DNA from 2 places in the Nocardia sp. NPDC051321 genome. Region 2 is predicted to be linked to the other one. Evidence: riboswitches for the same ligand, from Rfam matches in the RefSeq annotation. Region 2 holds a riboswitch; the other holds the start of a gene.

Region 1 (4,210 bases), on a different contig from region 2:
CGACCTGCTCTCGGCGGTGTTCGAAGGGCGTGCGCACCTGACCGATTCGGTCGGCAAGCACATGAGCCCCTCGTTCCCGCTGATCGGCGCGGGCGAACCGATCTCCGCCGCGACCAAGGCGCTCTCGGACACCGACGCGCTGATGGTCGTCGAGGAGGGCAAGCCGGTCGGCGTCATCACCCGCCACGATCTGCTCGGCTTCCTGAGCGTAGGGACGTTCGGGCACTGACGCTCAGCCGCCTCTCCGCGAATTCAGGCCAGATCTAGGTGCGTGGCCGTCGGCGGGCCGGCGGCGAGGCAGTGGCACCCAGGTGCGCACGAGATCTGTTGTCGAGGAATGTCGGTCGGGGTCCGAGTGGACCCCGGCTATTCGAGACGGGCACGCAGTGATCGGGCGTCGCGTGGGGCCATGACCTTGGCGTCGTTGTCGAAGTAGCAGTAGACGTCGTGGTCGGTGGACCAGGTGCGGATTTTCTCGGCCCACATGTCGAGGCCCTCGTCGGTGTAGCCGCTGACGTACAACTCGTCATGCCCATGCAGCCGGATGTAGACGAAGTCCGCGGTGACCTCCTCGATCAACGGGAATTTGCCTGCGGCGTCGGCGATTACGAGCGCGATCTCGTGCTTGGTCAGCAAGTCGGTGAATTCGGGTGTGACGAAGCTGGGGTGCCGGATCTCCAATGCGTGCCGCAGCGGACGGTCGGCGTCGGTGGTCGTGTAGGCCGGATCCACCCGATGGTCATGCCGTTTCGCTATTTCCACGGCCTGCGTGGTGGTGCGGGGGAGGTGCCCGAAGAAGGTCGCAAGCACCTGCGGATCGAACTGGAAGTTCGGCGGCAGCTGCCAGAGGATCGGGCCGAGTTTGCGGCCGAGGGCGAGCAGTCCAGAGGCGAGGAAGTTCGCCAGCAGTTCGTCGCCATCGCGCAACCGCTTCATGTGCGTGATGAATCGGCTGCCCTTCACCGCGAACACGAAATCGTCCGGCGTCTGACTCGCCCAGTTCTGATAGCTCGACGGGCGCTGCAGCGCGTAGAACGAGCCGTTGATCTCGACGCTGTTCAGCTGCTGCGACAGGTACGCGAGCTCGCGCTTCTGCGTCACGCCCTTGGGATAGAAGACCCCGCGCCAGGGCGGATACACCCACCCTGACGTGCCGATCCGGACCTCGCCCATCCCTCCATCGTGGCAGCAGCTAGCCGGATGCGCCGCTCGCTACCCGATCTTGTCGCAGTGTCGCGACCCGTCCGACCGCCCACGCGACCACCAACGCGGCGAGGAACGACAGCAGTGACGCACTCATCCACGCCTGCTTGGTGAAGTGCAGCTTCTCCTGCGCGTTCACCCAGAAGTCGGTCCACACGCCGGCATCGCCCGGATTGATGAGTTGATAAACCGTGAGCCCGGCCAGCCAGGCGATGATCATGCCCCAGCGCGGCGGGGCGTCGTCGGAGGTGTTCCACTCGCCCTTCGCACGCAGGAAGAAGTCGGCGACGAGCACGCCGAGCAGCGGCACGAACACCGAACCGATCAGGCCGAGGAAGCCGAAGTAGTTGGCCATGTTCAGCCGCAGCGCCAGCAGCGTGATCAGCAGGCCGAGGCCGATCGACAGGATCCGCCGGTCGATGCGCGGCGCGAGGTTCTGGATCGAGACGGCGGTGGAGTACACATTGGCGAAGGACTGGTCGGCCTCGCGCAACACGAAGACGAAGAAGAACAGTCCGCCGAGGCTGACCTGCAGGAACGGCGAGTACTGGCCGTCGCCGGTGGCGCGGGCCAGCGCGAACAGGCCGAGCGTGTAGGCCACGATCTGGGTGATCGCGTAGGCCCCGCTCGCCGCGCCGAACGCCGTGCCGGTGCTGCGCGAATGCCGGGTGTAGTCGGCCGCGACCGGCACCCAGGAGATCGACACCGCGAGCGCCGCGTCGGTGGCGATCCAGAAGAGGTTCCAGTCCGCGCCGAACGGGCCGCTGCCGTGCGGGCCGGGATTGGCCGACAGATCGGGCAGGCCGGTCCGGAAGAACTGGATGTAGAACCAGATCAGCGCGATCACCACGCCGACCGTGACGAACCGGCGCAGCATCCGCACCGAGCCGAGCGGCCAGATCGTCAGGACCGTGGTGAGCACGCCTGCGGCCACCACGTAGAGCCAGTGCGGGCCGCCACCGAACAGCTCGTCGGCCGCGTCGCCGATGACGATCAATTCGAAGGTGCCCCAGCCGATCAGCTGAGCGATGTTCAAAACGGTTGGCAGATAACTGAGTTTCGCGCCGAACAGGCCGCGCAACAGGACCATCGCCGGTTTGCCGGTCTTCGCGCCTGGCACGGCGGCCAAGCCGAGCATCAGCCCGCCGACGACCGTCCCGACGATCATCGCGAGGATGCCCGCGGAAATGGAGATCTGCGGTGCACCATCGGAATTCGGCGCGAGCACGGTATACGCGCCGGAGAAGGCGATGAGGCTGACGCCCAGATTTGCCCAGAATGCGCTCTGATCCCAGAAAGACAGCACCTTCGGGGCGGGTTCGTCGAGGGTGAAGGGAGCCTCGTGCCGATCGGAGTTGTGCAGGGTCGGTGAAGACATGACCGAAACGCTCTTCCTACGCCGGCATTACCCGGACAGGTTCATGCGGTCGGCGAAGCGCTGGGGTCCGCCCTCTCAGCCCGGCCTTGCCCGAGCTCCCGCGGTGGGGTGGTTCGGGCGAATAGTACACGTGGCCGTGTAGCAGTCTGTGCGATCCGCACGAGAGCAGCTGTGAGCTGCGAGTTCGCTCGAATCGGTATCGTGGAGCTCGGGCAAAGTACGGACCAACACAGGGCTTAGGAAATGTCCGTTCTGAACTGGGGATTGGTGCGCTGCGGCCGGAATCACACCGGTCGTTAACCGCGATAACGGAGTTGTAACGGTCTGTTCACTGTCTAGGACCAGGATTACGAAGTATGACTCGGAGGCAAGTGATCGGTTGGGTAGCTCTGCTTACCTCGGTGCTTGCCGGGGCCGAGTTGCTCGATCGGGTGAATTTTCCCGCGCCGCAGATGATTCTCGCGATCGTCGTCGGCGGCGCCCTCGCGTTGGCCGGGAAGTTGCCCGCGCCGATGCCCCGGCAGCTGTCGTGCGGCGTGCAGTCCATGCTCGGTGTGCTGATGGGCAGCTATCTGGAAATCTCGCTGCTGTCGAGTATCGGATTGGCGTTGATCCCGGTGCTCGCGGTGACGGTGGCGACGCTGTTGATCAGCTTGGTGGTCGCGGTGGTGTTCGCCCGCTTCGCGCACGTCGAGTTGCCGACCGCGACGCTCGGCCTGCTGGCGGGCGGTTCCGCGGCGGTGGTGGCGGTGGCCGACGATATGGACGCCGATCCACGCCAGGTGGCGTTCATGCAGTACCTGCGGGTCGCGCTGGTCGCCGTGAGCGCACCCGCCCTCGGCGCGCTACTGAACAACAGCGGCGACAGCCTGAGCAGCGGACACGCCACGCTCGGCGCCTCGGTCACCAATCCTGATCTGCCGTTCTGGATGATCGTCGGACGCGGCGACCAGGTCGCCGGTTTGTCCATCGCGATCATGCTCTGCGTCGTCGGCACCAAGCTCGGCAAGCGGCTCGGCCTGCCGAGTCCGGCGCTGATCGGGCCGATGCTGATGACCGCGGTGCTCACCGCCCTCGGCGTCAGCCACGGGTACGCGCCGACGAACCTGTTCAAGGACCTGCTGTTCGTGCTCATCGGCTTCGAGGTCGGCACCCGCTTCACCAGGACCGTCGTCCGCGAGATGGCCCGGATGATCCCCGGCATGACGGTCACCATCGTCGCGCTGTCCGCCATCGTCGCGGGCCTGGCCTTCGCGGTCGCCACCTTCGTCGACCTCGAGCTGTCCGACATCTACCTGGCCACCACGCCGGGCGGTATCAACGCCGTGCTGGCCACCGCCGAGTCGATGGACGCCAACCTGCCGCTGATCACCTGCGTGCAGAGCATGCGCCTGCTGCTGATGGTGCTGATGCTGCCGTTGCTGGCCAAGGGGATGCGGTGGTTCTCGGCGCGGCAATTGTCGATGCGAGAACCCGAGCTAGCGGTCTGACCCGGTCTGCGCGGACACTATCGGCCGGTTGCCGGGCTTTCTCCCCGTTCGACGCGAAGATTGTTCGTGCAGACCGACACCACCGCACAACTAAGCCTTTCGAACCGCGCCCACAATCAGATCCGTCCACTCATCCGCC
Region 2 (4,210 bases):
AGGTTGCGGTGCGGCATGGGTACGGGTGTGCGGAATCCGACGGGGAATTCGTGCTCTCGGGCCGAGGGGCCGGTCGGATCGTGCTCCCGTGTACTCGGCTGGAGCGGCGGGTCGCTCGCGCGCCACGGCAGCTGTGGGCAACGCTTGTCGGCGATCGATTGGATATGCAGATCGCCGACCTGGCCGCCGGGCATCTCGATATGTCTCGGCTGGAGTCCGTGCGCACGCTGCTGCGGACCAGGCTCTGCTCGGCGCGCACGAAAGGACTGATCAACGATGTGCGGCGACTGGTCGCGCCCGGGCTGCTGCAGCGGGTGCTGATCGACTTCGGCGACATCGTGACGCCGGTGACCTACACCAACGCGAAGTGTTGGGGTGCAACGGAATCCGATCTGTTCGAGATCGCCGAGCGCAACACCAGGGCGGACGGCGGGCTCGATCTGCTTGCCACCGAGATCGATGGCATGGACGACGCCGACATCCACATGCTCTACGGTGCTTCCGATTTCGTCACCGCGCACGTGCGCTGGCTCGACGACTATCCGGTGGTAGGGCCATGGGGCGCGCTGCTCGTCATCCCGGGCCACACCCACCTGCTTGTCCACCCGATCACCGGGCCGACCGTTTTCGCGGGCACCAGCCTGCTCGCCCAGCTGCTGGTTGCGGGGGAGGCCGAGTCGAGGCCGGTCAGCCGCTCGATCTACTGGTGGCGCAACCGCATCACCGTCGATATCGCCGCAACCATCCGCGGCAGCGGCGATCGGATGGAAGTCGTCCCCGCCGATCCGCTCGAGTCACTGCTCGAGATCATGCGCGGGGATTGAAACGACCGGTTCCCGCACGCATGGGGGTGCGGGAACCGGATTCGTTGCTGGACAGCCGAACTGGGGCTACGTGACGATCGGCAGATAGACCGCGTTGCCGCTGTCGGCGAACTCGGCGGACTTCTCCGCCATCCCGGCCTCGATCGCTTCCACGTCGGTGAGCTGGTTGCGCGCGGCGTACTCGCGGACGTCCGCGGAGATGCGCATCGAGCAGAACTTCGGCCCGCACATGGAGCAGAAGTGCGCGGTCTTGGCGGGCTCGGCGGGCAGCGTTTCGTCGTGGTACGCCCTTGCCGTGTCCGGATCCAGCGACAGCGCGAACTGATCGCGCCAGCGGAATTCGAAACGCGCCTTGGACAATTCGTTGTCCCGGTCCTGCGCGTGCGGGTGTCCCTTGGCCAGGTCGGCGGCGTGCGCGGCGATCTTGTAGGTGATCACACCGACCTTGACGTCGTCCCGATTGGGCAGCCCGAGATGTTCCTTCGGGGTGACGTAGCACAGCATGGCCGTGCCCGCCTGCGCGATGATCGCGGCGCCGATGGCCGAGGTGATGTGGTCATACGCCGGCGCGATATCGGTGGCGAGCGGGCCGAGGGTGTAGAACGGTGCCTCCTCGCACAGCTCCTCCTCGAGCCGCACGTTCTCCACGATCTTGTGCATCGGCACGTGCCCCGGTCCCTCGATCATCACCTGCACGCCATGGGATTTCGCGATCTTCGTCAGCTCGCCGAGGGTGCGCAACTCGGCGAACTGCGCCTCGTCGTTGGCGTCGGCGATGGAGCCGGGCCGCAGGCCGTCACCAAGGGAAAAGGTCACGTCGTACTTGGCCAGGATCTCGCACAGCTCCGCGAAGTGGGTGTACAGGAACGATTCCTGATGATGCGCCAAACACCAAGCGGCCATGATGGATCCGCCGCGCGAGACGATGCCGGTGACCCGCTTGGCGGTCAGCGGCACATAGCGCAGCAGCACGCCCGCGTGCACGGTCATGTAGTCCACACCCTGCTCGCACTGCTCGATCACGGTGTCGCGGTAGATCTCCCAGGTGAGCAGGGTCGGATCGCCGTTCACCTTCTCCAGCGCCTGGTAGATCGGCACGGTGCCGACCGGCACGGGCGAGTTGCGCAGGATCCACTCGCGGGTTTCGTGGATGTTCTTGCCGGTGGACAGGTCCATGATGGTGTCGGCGCCCCAACGGGTGGCCCACACCATCTTCTCGACCTCCTCGGCGATCGAGGACGAGACCGCCGAGTTGCCGATGTTCGCGTTGATCTTCACCAGGAACTTCTTGCCGATAATGGTCGGCTCGAGCTCCGGATGCTTGTGGTTGGCGGGAATCACCGCGCGACCGAGGGCGACCTCGTCGCGCACCAGCTCGGGTGTCACACCCTCGCGGGCGGCGATGAAGCGCATCTCGGGTGTGATGATGCCCTGCCTGGCCCAGGCCAACTGGGTCGGCGGGCTGTCGACCTCGGGCTTGGTCCAGGTATCGCGCAATTTCGGTAGGCCCGACTCCAGGTCGATCTGGGCTGTGTCGTCGGTGTACGGGCCGGAGGTGTCGTAGACGTCGAAATGCTCGCCGTTCGTCAGATTGACCCGACGGACCGGAATGCGCAGCCCGTCTACCTCGGTGTAGTGCTTGACACTGCCTTCGATGGGTCCGGTGGTGACGGTATCGATGATCTCGGAGCCGTCGCTGGACGTAGCAGTAGCCATGGTTGTTCCTCCCTACGCCGGCATTACCCGGTCAGGTTCATACGGTCGACGGCCCTAGCCGTCCTCTCAGCCCGCTGGTGCGAGCCCCCGTTGGCGGTGTGAAATTTTCCAGGCCCGACAGTACCTGCATGTCCTGGGGATCGCCCCATGATCGGACGAGCCCGCCCACAGAAACATGAGCCTGGCCCTCGACCAGGGTTCCGGTCGAGGGCCAGGCAGGCGTGGAACTCAGCGCTCGCGTGGGCCGATCGGGAATCCCAGTGCGCCGAACGTGGCGTTCAGGTTGATCTCGATCTGCGTGAGCAGGGCGTTGAAGTCGGCCAGCATGGACACCACGTTGTCGGTGCGGCAGCCGAACTGGTCGGGGGCGTTCGGGGCGAGCCGCGACTTCAGCCAGTTGAGCGTGTCGGCCATGCCGAGCGACGGCAGGCTCAGATGCTCGCTGAGATGGTCGCGCTTGTAGATGACGGACGCGCCGCCCGCACACCACTGCTGATCCAGCCGGTCATTGGTCCACACCGGCACCGCCTCGTCGAAGACGCCTTGGTACAGGAAGATCGGTGCGGTGGGGATGTTGCGGCCGAGCACCGTCGACTCGAAGACCTCCTTGATCTCGGGAACCTGGAGGAAGTCGGGAATCGGAATGGTCAGCAGTCGCCCGTAGTCCACGAACATCTGGGTGAGGGCGTTGCGCGGCAGGCATGTTCGCTCGGTCCGATCCATCAGCGCCTGACCCTCCGGGGTCAGATACCGATCCGCGGCCTCCTTGAACTTCGGGATCGCCTTGCGCAGCGAGGAAATCCCGATGCCGATCAGGCTGGAGAACATAGATCCGTTGACATGCAGCAGCGACACCACGTCCGATGTCGGTGCACCGAGCGCAACCCCCTTCACATTCAGCTCGGGTGCGTAGGTCGGCTGCATCTCGGCTGCCCAGCCGGAACCCATGCCGCCGCCCGAGTATCCCCACATCGCGACCGGCGTATTCGCGCCGTCCAAGCCGAGTGGTTGGAACCTCTCGGCCGCACGAATGCCGTCGAGGGTCAGGTAGCCGGGTTCCTTCGGAACCGTGAGGTGTCCGTTGACGCCCTCGTAGTCGGGCAGGGAAATCGCCCAGCCTTGACTGATCAGTGCGGCGATCCCGATCAACTCGCTCTGCGAGTGGATGCCCTCGAGTCCGGCTAAGCCGGAACCTTGCTGAAGCACGAACGACGGCGCGCAGTCGAGGCTGGCGCTGTCGTAGTAGAACTGCAGTGAAACCAGCGGCCGGGACCGGTTCGGGTCCGCGCCCGCCGGCAGCACGACGGTGGTGACGGCTGCGGTCGGCTTTTCATCGAGATCGGTTGTGCGATAGAGCAATTGCCAGGCGCGAACATTGATCGGCAGCACGGTCAGAGCGGCAAGATGTACCTCGCGTGACCGCAGCACAGTGCCTGGCTCCTGAGCTTCGAATCCCTCGGGAGGTTGGTAGAACGAATCTTCGTGCGGCAAGGGCATCGCGGCTGCCGGCGTGGGAGTGACTATGCCGGTGAGCAGCACGGTGGCGATGGCAAACGCCATCGTCACCAGCACGGCCACCGCGCGGCGGGCGCGGTGGGGCGGATCCTCAGTGATCACTGACACGTATGTGTCCTTCCTCATCAACGTGACAGCGATTACAGCACGGCATC

Evidence for each region. Region 2 has a riboswitch for thiamine pyrophosphate ahead of thiC (phosphomethylpyrimidine synthase ThiC). Riboswitches for the same ligand answer to the same signal wherever they lie in the genome.
Region 1: linked by a shared signal. The riboswitch ahead of ACIA8C_RS02065 (purine-cytosine permease family protein) and the one ahead of thiC (phosphomethylpyrimidine synthase ThiC) in region 2 are both predicted to bind thiamine pyrophosphate.

What each region holds. Positions count from the first base shown of each region.
Region 1 is NZ_JBITEM010000001.1:447,217-451,426, forward strand. Features, by position in the region: gene ACIA8C_RS02055 (cystathionine beta-synthase) at 1-229, shown strand, start outside; gene ACIA8C_RS02060 (DUF72 domain-containing protein) at 367-1,173, opposite strand; gene ACIA8C_RS02065 (purine-cytosine permease family protein) at 1,193-2,581, opposite strand; TPP riboswitch at 2,578-2,693, opposite strand; gene ACIA8C_RS02070 (AbrB family transcriptional regulator) at 2,938-4,071, shown strand; gene ACIA8C_RS02075 (DUF4254 domain-containing protein) at 4,162-4,210, opposite strand, start outside.
Region 2 is NZ_JBITEM010000013.1:35,387-39,596, forward strand. Features, by position in the region: gene ACIA8C_RS29775 (hypothetical protein) at 1-824, shown strand, start outside; gene thiC (phosphomethylpyrimidine synthase ThiC) at 891-2,540, opposite strand; TPP riboswitch at 2,533-2,641, opposite strand; gene ACIA8C_RS29785 (lipase family protein) at 2,769-4,163, opposite strand.